Linked DNA regions of Azoarcus sp. KH32C. The protein of the gene in region 4 binds, or shares a complex with, the protein of the main gene of each other region. Links are inferred from orthologs where the notes say so. Each region holds a gene or a part of one and is shown on either strand. Other genes may lie near its edges.

The links.
Region 1: sdhD (region 4) and frdA share a complex: the UniProt entries of both Escherichia coli proteins name them as parts of the enzyme complex. The link is inferred for Azoarcus sp. KH32C from one-to-one orthologs.
Region 2: sdhD (region 4) and AZKH_RS02630 share a complex: the UniProt entries of both Escherichia coli proteins name them as parts of the enzyme complex. The link is inferred for Azoarcus sp. KH32C from one-to-one orthologs.
Region 3: sdhD (region 4) and frdD share a complex: the UniProt entries of both Escherichia coli proteins name them as parts of the enzyme complex. The link is inferred for Azoarcus sp. KH32C from one-to-one orthologs.

The regions. Positions count from the first base shown.
Region 1 is NC_020516.1:594,827-597,972, forward strand. Bases 151-3,146 are described here. They hold frdA (fumarate reductase (quinol) flavoprotein subunit), read left to right. Parts: upstream 151-752; coding sequence 753-2,540; downstream 2,541-3,146. Other genes in these bases: AZKH_RS02615 (DMT family transporter), read right to left, coding at 151-474; AZKH_RS02625 (succinate dehydrogenase/fumarate reductase iron-sulfur subunit), read left to right, coding at 2,533-3,146. In the rest of the region: more of AZKH_RS02615, read right to left, coding at 1-150. UniProt on the Escherichia coli protein: Two distinct, membrane-bound, FAD-containing enzymes are responsible for the catalysis of fumarate and succinate interconversion; fumarate reductase is used during anaerobic growth, and succinate dehydrogenase is used during aerobic growth.
Region 2 is NC_020516.1:596,824-599,823, reverse strand. It holds AZKH_RS02630 (fumarate reductase subunit C), read right to left. Parts: upstream 1,705-3,000; coding sequence 1,297-1,704; downstream 1-1,296. Other genes in the region: frdA (fumarate reductase (quinol) flavoprotein subunit), read right to left, coding at 2,458-3,000; AZKH_RS02625 (succinate dehydrogenase/fumarate reductase iron-sulfur subunit), read right to left, coding at 1,701-2,465; frdD (fumarate reductase subunit FrdD), read right to left, coding at 932-1,300; AZKH_RS02640 (ethylbenzene dehydrogenase-related protein), read right to left, coding at 1-820. UniProt on the Escherichia coli protein: Two distinct, membrane-bound, FAD-containing enzymes are responsible for the catalysis of fumarate and succinate interconversion; fumarate reductase is used in anaerobic growth, and succinate dehydrogenase is used in aerobic growth.
Region 3 is NC_020516.1:597,209-600,357, reverse strand. Bases 151-3,149 are described here. They hold frdD (fumarate reductase subunit FrdD), read right to left. Parts: upstream 1,835-3,149; coding sequence 1,466-1,834; downstream 151-1,465. Other genes in these bases: frdA (fumarate reductase (quinol) flavoprotein subunit), read right to left, coding at 2,992-3,149; AZKH_RS02625 (succinate dehydrogenase/fumarate reductase iron-sulfur subunit), read right to left, coding at 2,235-2,999; AZKH_RS02630 (fumarate reductase subunit C), read right to left, coding at 1,831-2,238; AZKH_RS02640 (ethylbenzene dehydrogenase-related protein), read right to left, coding at 151-1,354. In the rest of the region: more of AZKH_RS02640, read right to left, coding at 47-150. UniProt on the Escherichia coli protein: Two distinct, membrane-bound, FAD-containing enzymes are responsible for the catalysis of fumarate and succinate interconversion; fumarate reductase is used in anaerobic growth, and succinate dehydrogenase is used in aerobic growth.
Region 4 is NC_020516.1:2,031,070-2,034,031, reverse strand. The notes cover bases 142-2,953. They hold sdhD (succinate dehydrogenase, hydrophobic membrane anchor protein), read right to left. Parts: upstream 1,816-2,953; coding sequence 1,468-1,815; downstream 142-1,467. Other genes in these bases: AZKH_RS08955 (GntR family transcriptional regulator), read right to left, coding at 2,304-2,953; sdhC (succinate dehydrogenase, cytochrome b556 subunit), read right to left, coding at 1,809-2,198; sdhA (succinate dehydrogenase flavoprotein subunit), read right to left, coding at 142-1,465. Also shown: more of sdhA, read right to left, coding at 1-141; more of AZKH_RS08955, read right to left, coding at 2,954-2,962. UniProt on the Escherichia coli protein: Membrane-anchoring subunit of succinate dehydrogenase (SDH).

The DNA.
Region 1 (3,146 bases), 1.4 Mb from region 4 along the record:
CATCCAGCCGAGTTCCGCCAGGCCGCTGCCGACCGAGACCTTGTTGCTGACGACCAGCGTCACGCCGACGAAGCCGAGCGCGAGCCCTGCCCACTGCCGCGGCGTGACGCGCTCGCCGAGTAGCCACCCGGCGCCGAGCGCGGTGAGCAGCGGTTGCATGCCGACCACGAGTGCCGTGACGCCGGCGGGCAGGCCGCGATGGATCGCCATGAACACGCCGCCGAGATAGGTCGCCTGCAGCAGCAGGCCGGCGACCCCGATGTGCCCGACCTGACGCAAGTCCTTCGGCCACGGCGCGCGCATCAGCAGTGCCAGTGCGCCCATCAGCGCGATCACCAGCACGTAGCGTGTCGCGAGAAAGGTCAGCGGTTCCGCGTAGGGCAGGCCGAATTTGGCGCCGATGAAGCCGGTGCTCCAAAGCAGCACGAAGAGCAGCGGAGTGAGTGCGGCCAGGCGTGGGGGCAGCGTGGGCATGAGTGGCGATGTCGCGCCGCGTGACGGCGAGGAGGGATGAAGCCCGACATCATAGCGGCACAATGGGGCGGAACAAGGCCGGGTCTTGCCATCGGAAGTTGCGAATTATGCCGAATGGAATTGCCCATGAAGCCGACAAGGATTACACTTCACTTGATTGCCAATCCCGCAATCGCAGTCCTTGTTTCCAGTACCTGTCGGCAGGTCGCGTTTATGCCGGCTCCAGAGATTTTCCAAAGTGTTTTCACCGCTTCCCGCTGGGAAGGGAGGAGACGAGCGTGGAAGCATTCAAGGCGGACGTGGCGATTGTCGGTGCCGGCGGCGCGGGGCTGAGGGCGGCGATCGCGGTCGCCGAGGCCGATCCGAGTCTCAGGATCGCGCTGATCTCCAAGGTCTATCCGATGCGCAGCCATACCGTCGCGGCCGAAGGCGGCTCGGCGGGTGTCGTGCAGGCCCACGACAGCCTCGAAGACCATTTTCACGACACCGTGGCCGGCGGCGACTGGCTGTGCGAGCAGGACGTGGTCGACGACTTCGTCTCGCGCTGCACCGAGGAGATGGTGCAGCTGGAGCACTGGGGCTGCCCGTGGAGCCGCAAGGAAGACGGCCACATCAACGTGCGCGCTTTCGGCGGCATGAAGATCGAGCGCACGTGGTTCGCCGCCGACAAGACCGGCTTCCACATGCTCCACACGCTGTTCCAGACCTCGATCAAGTATCCGTCGATCCGCCGCTTCGACGAGTATTTCTGCGTCGATCTCATCGTCGAGGACGGCCGCGCGCAGGGCGTCGTCGCGGTGCAGATCGCGTCGCGCGAGTTCACGCTGATCGAGGCGGGCGCGGTGATCATCGCCACCGGGGGCGCCGGCCGCGTCTTCCGCGAGAACACCAACGGCGGCATCGTCACCGGCGACGGCATGTCGCTCGCCTACCGGCATGGCGTGCCGCTGCGCGACATGGAGTTCGTCCAGTACCACCCGACCTGCATGCCGGGCACGGGCCTGCTGTTCACCGAAGCCTGCCGCGGCGAGGGCGGCTTTCTGCTCAACAAGGACGGCTACCGCTACCTGCAGGATTACGGGCTCGGGCCCGCGGAGCCGACGCCGCGCAACAAGGCGATGGAGCTCGGCCCGCGCGATCGCCTGAGCCAGGCGTTCTGGTACGAGCAGCAGAAGGGGCGCACGATCGACAGCCCGCAGGGCCCGGTTGTGCATCTGGACCTGCGTCACCTCGGCGAGGCGAAGCTGCGCGAGCGCCTGCCGCAGATCTACGAGCTCGCCGAGGAGTTCCTCGGCGTCGACCCCGCGCTGACGCCAATCCCGGTGCGCCCTGCCGTGCATTACACGATGGGCGGAATCCTCGTGGACGGGCGCTGCGCGTCGCCGCTGCCCGGGCTCTTCGCGGCCGGCGAATGCTCGAGCGTCGGCATCCACGGGGCCAACCGGCTCGGCTCGAATTCGCTCGCGGAACTGTGCGTGTTCGGCAAGACGGCCGGCATCGAGGCAGCTGCGTTCGCGCGCAACGTGCCACCGGCAGATTCCGCCCGGCTGCTGAAGCAGGCCGAATCCATCGAGCAGCGGACACTCGCGCTCGTGACGCATCCGTCGGGCAGCGAACGCATCGCCACCTTGCGCAAGGAGATGGCCGAGTCGATGGAAAACGGCTGCGGCATCTATCGCGACGCTGCCACGATGCGGGCCACCTGCGACAAGCTCGCGGAGCTGAAGCACCGCTTCCATAAGGTCCGTGTCGAAGACCAGTCGCGCGTCTGGAACACCGAATGGCTGCTGGCCGTCGAACTCGGGTACCAGCTCGATGTTGCGCAGGCGATGGCGCATTCGGCGCTGAACCGCCGCGAATCGCGCGGCGCCCACCAGCGCCTCGATGGCTACACCGCGCGCGACGACGTGAACTTCCTCAAGCATTCGCAGGCCCATTACGCGGGCGACGATGCGCCGCGCATCGACTATGGCGACGTGAAGATCACGCGCTCGCCCCCCGGCACGCGCGCGTATGGAGCGGCGGGCGAGAAGGCCGAACAGGAAAGGGAGGCTCATCGTGCGTGACGCTCCGGTGCCCGAGAAGCGGATCGAAATCGAAGTCCTGCGCTATCGACCCGAGCAGGACGTCGAGCCTGTGCCGCAGGTCTACACGGTGCCTTTCACCGACGACATGTCGGTGCTGCAGGGTCTGCAGTACATCAAGGATTACCTGGACGGCTCGCTGAGCTTCCGCTGGTCCTGCCGGATGGCGATCTGCGGCAGCTGCGGCATGATGATCGACGGCGTACCGCGGCTGTCGTGCAAGACCTTCCTGCGCGATTTCCATCCGCGCCGCGTGCGCGTGGAGGCCCTGGCCCACTTCCCGATCGAGCGCGATCTGGTCGTCGTGATCGACGATTTCATCCAGAAGCTGGAGCAGATCAAGCCCTACATCGTGCCGAAGACGCCGCGCACGCTGGCCGAAGGCGAGTACCTGCAGACGCCGGCCGAGCGCGACGTCTACGAGCAGTTCAGCTCCTGCATCAACTGCCTGCTATGTTACGCCGCCTGCCCGCAATACGGCCTCAACCCCGAGTTTGTCGGGCCGGGCATCATGGCGCTGCTGCACCGTTACAACGTCGACTCGCGCGACGGCGGCGCTGCCGAGCGGATGAAGATCGCGGGCTCCGA
Region 2 (3,000 bases), 1.4 Mb from region 4 along the record:
CCAGCACGTAGCCGTCGTCGGCCATCCCGACGGGATTGCTGCGGTGCGCACGCCACTGGATCAGGTCGAGGAAGCCGCCCGCGGCCTTGATCTTCTCGACTTCCGCGACACTCTTGCCGGTCTTCCAGTCCGACGGATCGCTGCGCGTTTCGGGCAGGTACTTGCGCACGTCGTTCTTCTTGATCGCCTGCAGCAGCGGGTTCGCGGCCGCCTCGTCCTTCGTGAATTGCTTCGGCATGTCGCGCTCGCCGTCGTGGCAGGTGAGCCAGCAGCCTTGCTGCGCGAAGCCCGGCACCTTGCCGTCGTCGATCATGACCGACATGCGGTCCTCGTAGATGCCCATCTCGGAGCCGTCCTGGACCGGCTTGTCGAGCTTGGGAAAACCGAACACCTTCCACTCGTGGCCGTCGAAACGCAGGTACTGGTGCTCGGAACCGGGGAAGGCGTTGTCCGTCTTCCACTGGAAGCGGAGGTAGGCATTCTTGCTGTCGTAGGCCGCCTGAACTTTCAGTTCCTTGAAGCCGGACTTGCCTTTCACCGGCCGCGGCTCGAGCGGCCCGCCCTTCACGAGCTTCTCGCCCAGGTCCTTCTCGGCGTCCTCCTCGTCGTGGCAAGAGGTACAGGAATCGCCGCGCTTCACTTCCTTCGACGCTCCCTTGTGCGCGTCGCTGCGCAGCCATTCGTACGAGGACTGCCCCGGATAGAAGAGCGTGACGGTCACCGCCGGGACCTTCGCCCAGTTGATCTTGGCGGGATCGGCCGCCTGCGTCGCGCCGATGCCGAGAGCCGCCAGCGCCACGACCAGTGCTGTCTTTTTCATGATGATTCCCCTTCTGCTCGTTGTCATGCCACAAGTGCCGGCGACGCCATCCCTAGCGGGAGAGCATCCGCGCGGCTCCGGTACGCCCGCGGCCCCGCGAGGCCGCCCCAATCAGAAACCGAGCGACAGCAATGCACCGGCCGCGAGCAGCGAACCGGCCGCCGCGAAGCCGTAGCAGACGAGCTTGGCGGCGATGCCTGCATGGACCCCGAGGTCGTGCAGGCTGTGAAAGATGCGATGCGCGGCGTGCCACAGGAAGAGCGCGACGACCGCGAACAGGAAAGCCTTTCCGGCCCAGTTCCGGGCGAACGCGAGCGCGTGGGGCCAGCTCAGCGCGTCCGGCGGGAAGATCAGCCCGAGCGGAACGGCGATCCCCGTGAGGAATACCAGCGCGGGCCCGAGCAGGGCCGCGAGCATGCCGCCGGCACCGAAGAGCGCCCAGAAGATCGGCGCATTCGAGCGTTTTTCGATCGCCTTCATCGCACGAGCCCCCATGCCGCGAGGAGCAGCGCGATGCTCGCGAGGATCGCGGCGCCGATGCCCGCGGCGGTAATCTCACCCGGCCGCAGGCGGTGCCCGCCGATCACGAGGGGGGGCATCGTCTTGGGCATGATCCGGAACCAGGTCCAGGCGTGGTAGCCGATCGCGGCAAGCAGCACGACGTGGAACGCGACCGACAGAGGGCTTCTCAGGGCGTCGAGCCAGCCGTTCCACGCCGCCTCGCCTTGTGCGAGCCGCAGCAGGCCGACAAGCAGCACGATCGCGTAGGCGGCGACGAAGAGCGCCGTGCCCTCGTGGATCATGTACTCGACGAAGAAGGGGTTGCGGCGCCACCAGCCGGTCATCGGGCGCATATAAGGACGACGGGGATCGGGCACGCTCATCGCTCGCCTCCCTTGGGCTTCCCCCAGCGCAGGAAGTAGTCCTTCGCGGCGAGGGTCTTGTTCTGATTGACGGCATTGGCCGGATCGACGTGCTTGGGGCAGACCTCCGAGCAGTATCCGACCGCGGTGCAGTTGAAGGCACCGGCCTCGGAGCCCGCGATCTTCATCCGCTCGGCAGCGCCGCCGTCGCGCGAGTCGACGTTGTAACGGTGCAGCAGCGCCATGATGCCCGGCCCGACAAACTCGGGGTTGAGGCCGTATTGCGGGCAGGCGGCGTAACATAGCAGGCAGTTGATGCAGGAGCTGAACTGCTCGTAGACGTCGCGCTCGGCCGGCGTCTGCAGGTACTCGCCTTCGGCCAGCGTGCGCGGCGTCTTCGGCACGATGTAGGGCTTGATCTGCTCCAGCTTCTGGATGAAATCGTCGATCACGACGACCAGATCGCGCTCGATCGGGAAGTGGGCCAGGGCCTCCACGCGCACGCGGCGCGGATGGAAATCGCGCAGGAAGGTCTTGCACGACAGCCGCGGTACGCCGTCGATCATCATGCCGCAGCTGCCGCAGATCGCCATCCGGCAGGACCAGCGGAAGCTCAGCGAGCCGTCCAGGTAATCCTTGATGTACTGCAGACCCTGCAGCACCGACATGTCGTCGGTGAAAGGCACCGTGTAGACCTGCGGCACAGGCTCGACGTCCTGCTCGGGTCGATAGCGCAGGACTTCGATTTCGATCCGCTTCTCGGGCACCGGAGCGTCACGCACGATGAGCCTCCCTTTCCTGTTCGGCCTTCTCGCCCGCCGCTCCATACGCGCGCGTGCCGGGGGGCGAGCGCGTGATCTTCACGTCGCCATAGTCGATGCGCGGCGCATCGTCGCCCGCGTAATGGGCCTGCGAATGCTTGAGGAAGTTCACGTCGTCGCGCGCGGTGTAGCCATCGAGGCGCTGGTGGGCGCCGCGCGATTCGCGGCGGTTCAGCGCCGAATGCGCCATCGCCTGCGCAACATCGAGCTGGTACCCGAGTTCGACGGCCAGCAGCCATTCGGTGTTCCAGACGCGCGACTGGTCTTCGACACGGACCTTATGGAAGCGGTGCTTCAGCTCCGCGAGCTTGTCGCAGGTGGCCCGCATCGTGGCAGCGTCGCGATAGATGCCGCAGCCGTTTTCCATCGACTCGGCCATCTCCTTGCGCAAGGTGGCGATGCGTTCGCTGCCCGACGGATGCGTCACGAGCGCGAGTGTCCGCTGCTCGATGGATTCGGCCTGCTTCAGCAGCCGGGCGGAATCTGCCGGTGGCAC
Region 3 (3,149 bases), 1.4 Mb from region 4 along the record:
CGCACCGGCACGGCCCCGGCGCTCACCGGGACCGTGCCTCTCGCCCTTACGGGAGCTTCACCGCCTTGATATCGGCCTTGCCCTTCGCACCGAGGCCGAGCGTCCTCACGAAGGACACGTGATGGCCCCGCGTCGTGATGTTGTCGTCGTGAATCGCGAAGCCGACGTTATAGACGCCCCCCGGCTTCAAGGCCTTGTCGTCCGCGTTCGTCAGCGCAAGCGGGCGGACCATGACGACGGTCCAAACCCCGTCCTTCCAGCTTGCGATCGCATTGTTGTCCGCCGCTGAACCCGACGCGTCGGCGCGGCTGACGACGTAGTCCGGCACCATGTCGCCTTCCTTCCATCCGGCGTTCGGATCGAAGGGCACGGCATTCTTCTCGCGGATCAGGAAGTGGTCGGCCTGGTGCAGCTTGTCGACGGTGATCGATTTGTAGCCCACCTTGGCCGCGTCCCACATGTACTTCGGCTGGTGAGTCTTCGGATCGGCATTGCCGCTGAACATGTCCTTGCCGCCGTCGCTCAACCGGAACTCCAGCACGTAGCCGTCGTCGGCCATCCCGACGGGATTGCTGCGGTGCGCACGCCACTGGATCAGGTCGAGGAAGCCGCCCGCGGCCTTGATCTTCTCGACTTCCGCGACACTCTTGCCGGTCTTCCAGTCCGACGGATCGCTGCGCGTTTCGGGCAGGTACTTGCGCACGTCGTTCTTCTTGATCGCCTGCAGCAGCGGGTTCGCGGCCGCCTCGTCCTTCGTGAATTGCTTCGGCATGTCGCGCTCGCCGTCGTGGCAGGTGAGCCAGCAGCCTTGCTGCGCGAAGCCCGGCACCTTGCCGTCGTCGATCATGACCGACATGCGGTCCTCGTAGATGCCCATCTCGGAGCCGTCCTGGACCGGCTTGTCGAGCTTGGGAAAACCGAACACCTTCCACTCGTGGCCGTCGAAACGCAGGTACTGGTGCTCGGAACCGGGGAAGGCGTTGTCCGTCTTCCACTGGAAGCGGAGGTAGGCATTCTTGCTGTCGTAGGCCGCCTGAACTTTCAGTTCCTTGAAGCCGGACTTGCCTTTCACCGGCCGCGGCTCGAGCGGCCCGCCCTTCACGAGCTTCTCGCCCAGGTCCTTCTCGGCGTCCTCCTCGTCGTGGCAAGAGGTACAGGAATCGCCGCGCTTCACTTCCTTCGACGCTCCCTTGTGCGCGTCGCTGCGCAGCCATTCGTACGAGGACTGCCCCGGATAGAAGAGCGTGACGGTCACCGCCGGGACCTTCGCCCAGTTGATCTTGGCGGGATCGGCCGCCTGCGTCGCGCCGATGCCGAGAGCCGCCAGCGCCACGACCAGTGCTGTCTTTTTCATGATGATTCCCCTTCTGCTCGTTGTCATGCCACAAGTGCCGGCGACGCCATCCCTAGCGGGAGAGCATCCGCGCGGCTCCGGTACGCCCGCGGCCCCGCGAGGCCGCCCCAATCAGAAACCGAGCGACAGCAATGCACCGGCCGCGAGCAGCGAACCGGCCGCCGCGAAGCCGTAGCAGACGAGCTTGGCGGCGATGCCTGCATGGACCCCGAGGTCGTGCAGGCTGTGAAAGATGCGATGCGCGGCGTGCCACAGGAAGAGCGCGACGACCGCGAACAGGAAAGCCTTTCCGGCCCAGTTCCGGGCGAACGCGAGCGCGTGGGGCCAGCTCAGCGCGTCCGGCGGGAAGATCAGCCCGAGCGGAACGGCGATCCCCGTGAGGAATACCAGCGCGGGCCCGAGCAGGGCCGCGAGCATGCCGCCGGCACCGAAGAGCGCCCAGAAGATCGGCGCATTCGAGCGTTTTTCGATCGCCTTCATCGCACGAGCCCCCATGCCGCGAGGAGCAGCGCGATGCTCGCGAGGATCGCGGCGCCGATGCCCGCGGCGGTAATCTCACCCGGCCGCAGGCGGTGCCCGCCGATCACGAGGGGGGGCATCGTCTTGGGCATGATCCGGAACCAGGTCCAGGCGTGGTAGCCGATCGCGGCAAGCAGCACGACGTGGAACGCGACCGACAGAGGGCTTCTCAGGGCGTCGAGCCAGCCGTTCCACGCCGCCTCGCCTTGTGCGAGCCGCAGCAGGCCGACAAGCAGCACGATCGCGTAGGCGGCGACGAAGAGCGCCGTGCCCTCGTGGATCATGTACTCGACGAAGAAGGGGTTGCGGCGCCACCAGCCGGTCATCGGGCGCATATAAGGACGACGGGGATCGGGCACGCTCATCGCTCGCCTCCCTTGGGCTTCCCCCAGCGCAGGAAGTAGTCCTTCGCGGCGAGGGTCTTGTTCTGATTGACGGCATTGGCCGGATCGACGTGCTTGGGGCAGACCTCCGAGCAGTATCCGACCGCGGTGCAGTTGAAGGCACCGGCCTCGGAGCCCGCGATCTTCATCCGCTCGGCAGCGCCGCCGTCGCGCGAGTCGACGTTGTAACGGTGCAGCAGCGCCATGATGCCCGGCCCGACAAACTCGGGGTTGAGGCCGTATTGCGGGCAGGCGGCGTAACATAGCAGGCAGTTGATGCAGGAGCTGAACTGCTCGTAGACGTCGCGCTCGGCCGGCGTCTGCAGGTACTCGCCTTCGGCCAGCGTGCGCGGCGTCTTCGGCACGATGTAGGGCTTGATCTGCTCCAGCTTCTGGATGAAATCGTCGATCACGACGACCAGATCGCGCTCGATCGGGAAGTGGGCCAGGGCCTCCACGCGCACGCGGCGCGGATGGAAATCGCGCAGGAAGGTCTTGCACGACAGCCGCGGTACGCCGTCGATCATCATGCCGCAGCTGCCGCAGATCGCCATCCGGCAGGACCAGCGGAAGCTCAGCGAGCCGTCCAGGTAATCCTTGATGTACTGCAGACCCTGCAGCACCGACATGTCGTCGGTGAAAGGCACCGTGTAGACCTGCGGCACAGGCTCGACGTCCTGCTCGGGTCGATAGCGCAGGACTTCGATTTCGATCCGCTTCTCGGGCACCGGAGCGTCACGCACGATGAGCCTCCCTTTCCTGTTCGGCCTTCTCGCCCGCCGCTCCATACGCGCGCGTGCCGGGGGGCGAGCGCGTGATCTTCACGTCGCCATAGTCGATGCGCGGCGCATCGTCGCCCGCGTAATGGGCCTGCGAATGCTTGAGGAAGTTCA
Region 4 (2,962 bases):
CCTTGATCGCGGTGACGCCTTCCTTGAGCAGGTTGTCGAAGCGGAACACGCCGGCGTGCTTCTGCATCGTGCGGCGCATTGCGTTGCCAACCTCGGCAACACTTTCGCCGCCGGTCTGGTTTTCCAGACGGGCCATCCGGGCGAGCGACGCGTCGGCAGCACCTTCGGGCAGCGGACGCAGCACCAGATTGCCGCTCTTGAAGTCTTCGACCACCGTTTCGCCGGCCGACTTGCCGAACACCAGCAGGTCGAGCAGCGAGTTCGTGCCGAGACGGTTGGCGCCATGCACCGAGGCACATGCGCATTCGCCCGCGGCGTAGAACCCCTGCACCGGCGCATTCGCGTTGCCGTCCTTCGGCACCACGACCTGACCCTTGTAGTTGGTCGGAATGCCGCCCATCTGATAGTGGCAGGTCGGTACGACCGGGATCGGCGCCTTGATCGGATCCACGCCGGCGAACTGGATCGAGATTTCACGAATGCCGGGCAGGCGCTTCATGATGGTCTCGGGCGACAGATGCGTGATGTCGAGCAGCACGTGGTCCTTTTCAGGACCGCAGCCGCGACCTTCGTTAATCTCGGTCACCATCGAACGCGAGACGACATCGCGCGAGGCCAGATCCTTCAGGTTCGGTGCATAACGTTCCATGAAGCGCTCGCCCGCGGCGTTCCGCAGGATACCGCCTTCGCCGCGCACACCTTCGGTGATCAGCACACCTGCGCCGGCCACGCCGGTCGGGTGGAACTGCCAGAATTCCATATCTTCCAGCGGGATGCCGGCGCGAGCCGCCATACCGACGCCGTCACCGGTGTTGATGAACGCGTTGGTCGAGCTGTAGAAGATACGGCCAGCACCGCCAGTAGCGAAAATCGTTGCCTTAGAGTGGAAGATGCTGACTTCACCGGTTTCCATTTCGAGCGCGGTAACGCCGAGGACGTTGCCGTCCTGATCGCGGATCAGGTCGAGGGCCATCCATTCGACGAAGAACTGGGTGTTCGCGCGGACGTTGCGCTGATACAGCGCGTGCAGCATCGCATGACCGGTACGGTCCGCGGCCGCACAGGAGCGCGAAACCGGGGATTGGCCGTAATTCTGCGAGTGACCGCCGAACGGACGCTGGTAGATCTTGCCGTTGTCCGTGCGGTCGAACGGCATGCCGTAGTGTTCGAGCTCGACGACCACTTCATTGGCCTTGCGACACATGAATTCGATCGCATCCTGGTCACCCAGCCAGTCCGACCCCTTGACGGTGTCGTACATATGCCAGTGCCAGTTGTCTTCGGTCGAATTACCCAACGAAGCAGCCACGCCGCCCTGCGCCGCAACGGTGTGCGAGCGGGTCGGGAAAACCTTGGTCAGCACGGCGGTCTTGAGGCCGGCTTCTGACAGTTGCAGCGCCGCACGCAGACCGGCACCACCGGCACCAACGATAACGGCATCAAAAGTACGCTTAGCGACAGTCACGCTCACAGCCTCCACAGAATCTGGGCAGCCCAGCCGGCGTAGCCGACGAGCACGAAGATCGTTACGACATGCAGGGTCAGACGAACACCGACCGGCTTGATGTAGTCCATCCAGATGTCACGCACACCGATCCAGGCGTGATAGAACAGCGACAGAAAGAACAGGAAGGCGAAGAAGCGGACGATTCCGTTGCGGAACAGGCCCGACCATGCCTGGTAGTTCATTTCGGGCAAGCCGAGCGTGGCGGCCGCGAACAGGACGGTGAAGATCACCATGAAGACGGCCGTGATGCGCTGGGCAATCCAGTCGCGCAGACCGTAATGAGCACCGACGACGATACGCTTTACCACAGCTTCACCCCCACAATCACGGTCAGCGTAAGGCTCACGAAGAGGACGATACGCGCGCTGTTGCGGGCGGATTGAAGATCCAGACCCTTATGGAGATCCAGCAGCAGGAAGCGGATGCCGGCACAGAAGTGATGCAGGTAGGCCCACAACAGGCCCAACAGCAGCAGCTTGACGAGCGGATTACCGACAATGCTCTTGTATGTTGCAAAGGACTCAGGCGAGCCGAGACTGCGATCGAACAGGAACAGCAGGAAGGGCAGCATCAGGAACAGGCCTGCACCGCTTACCCGGTGAAGAATTGAGACGATGCCCGGCAACGGCAACCGGATCTCGTTCAGGGCCAGGAATTTTGGCCTCTGCTTGCGTACTACAGCTTCTGACATATTGTTTTTCCCCTCGATGAGCGACGGTTTCCCGACGCGGTTCTCCCAAACTGCAAAGAGCCAGAATTATATACGCTGAATGTCCCTATGCCTTCCGCTGAAGGGCTAGTTCAATTCATTCAAATAAAAGTGCTCGGCCGTGGAATACAAACCACGACGCCATTCAACCGGTCTGTCGCCATAGGTATATGTCACGCGCTCAACCGAAAGCAGCGGCGTACCTTCGGGAACGCGGAGGGTATCGCTGGTGGAACGATCGGCGCCGACCGCGCGGATGCGCTCCTGCGCACGAATCATCCTCAAACCGAAACGGGTTTCGAACAGGCTGTATAGCGAACCGTTCCAGCTCTGAAGAACTTCGAGAGTCAGACCCTGGAATATCTCGCCCGGCAGATAGATCTCGTCGACGACGACGGGCTTCTGCGCAAAACGCAACACCCGCCGAACGATGATGATCGGATCGCCGAGCGCAATTCCGAGCATCCGGGAGGCTTCCTGGCCGGCCTTGGCGCGCCAGCAATCCATCGGTACGCTCTGCGGATGGGCAAGATCGCCATCCATCGGAACGAGACGCAAAAAACGGAAGAGAGCACGGGGGTCGTTATGCGACGCAACGAACGTGCCCTTCCCCTGCTTGCGAACAAGGAGATTTTCAGCGGCCATTTCGTCGATGGCCTTGCGCACGGTTCCCTGCGAAACGCTGAACCGCGCGGCGAGCTCTTGCTCGCTCGGAATCACCTGCCCGGGACGCCATTCCCCCGACT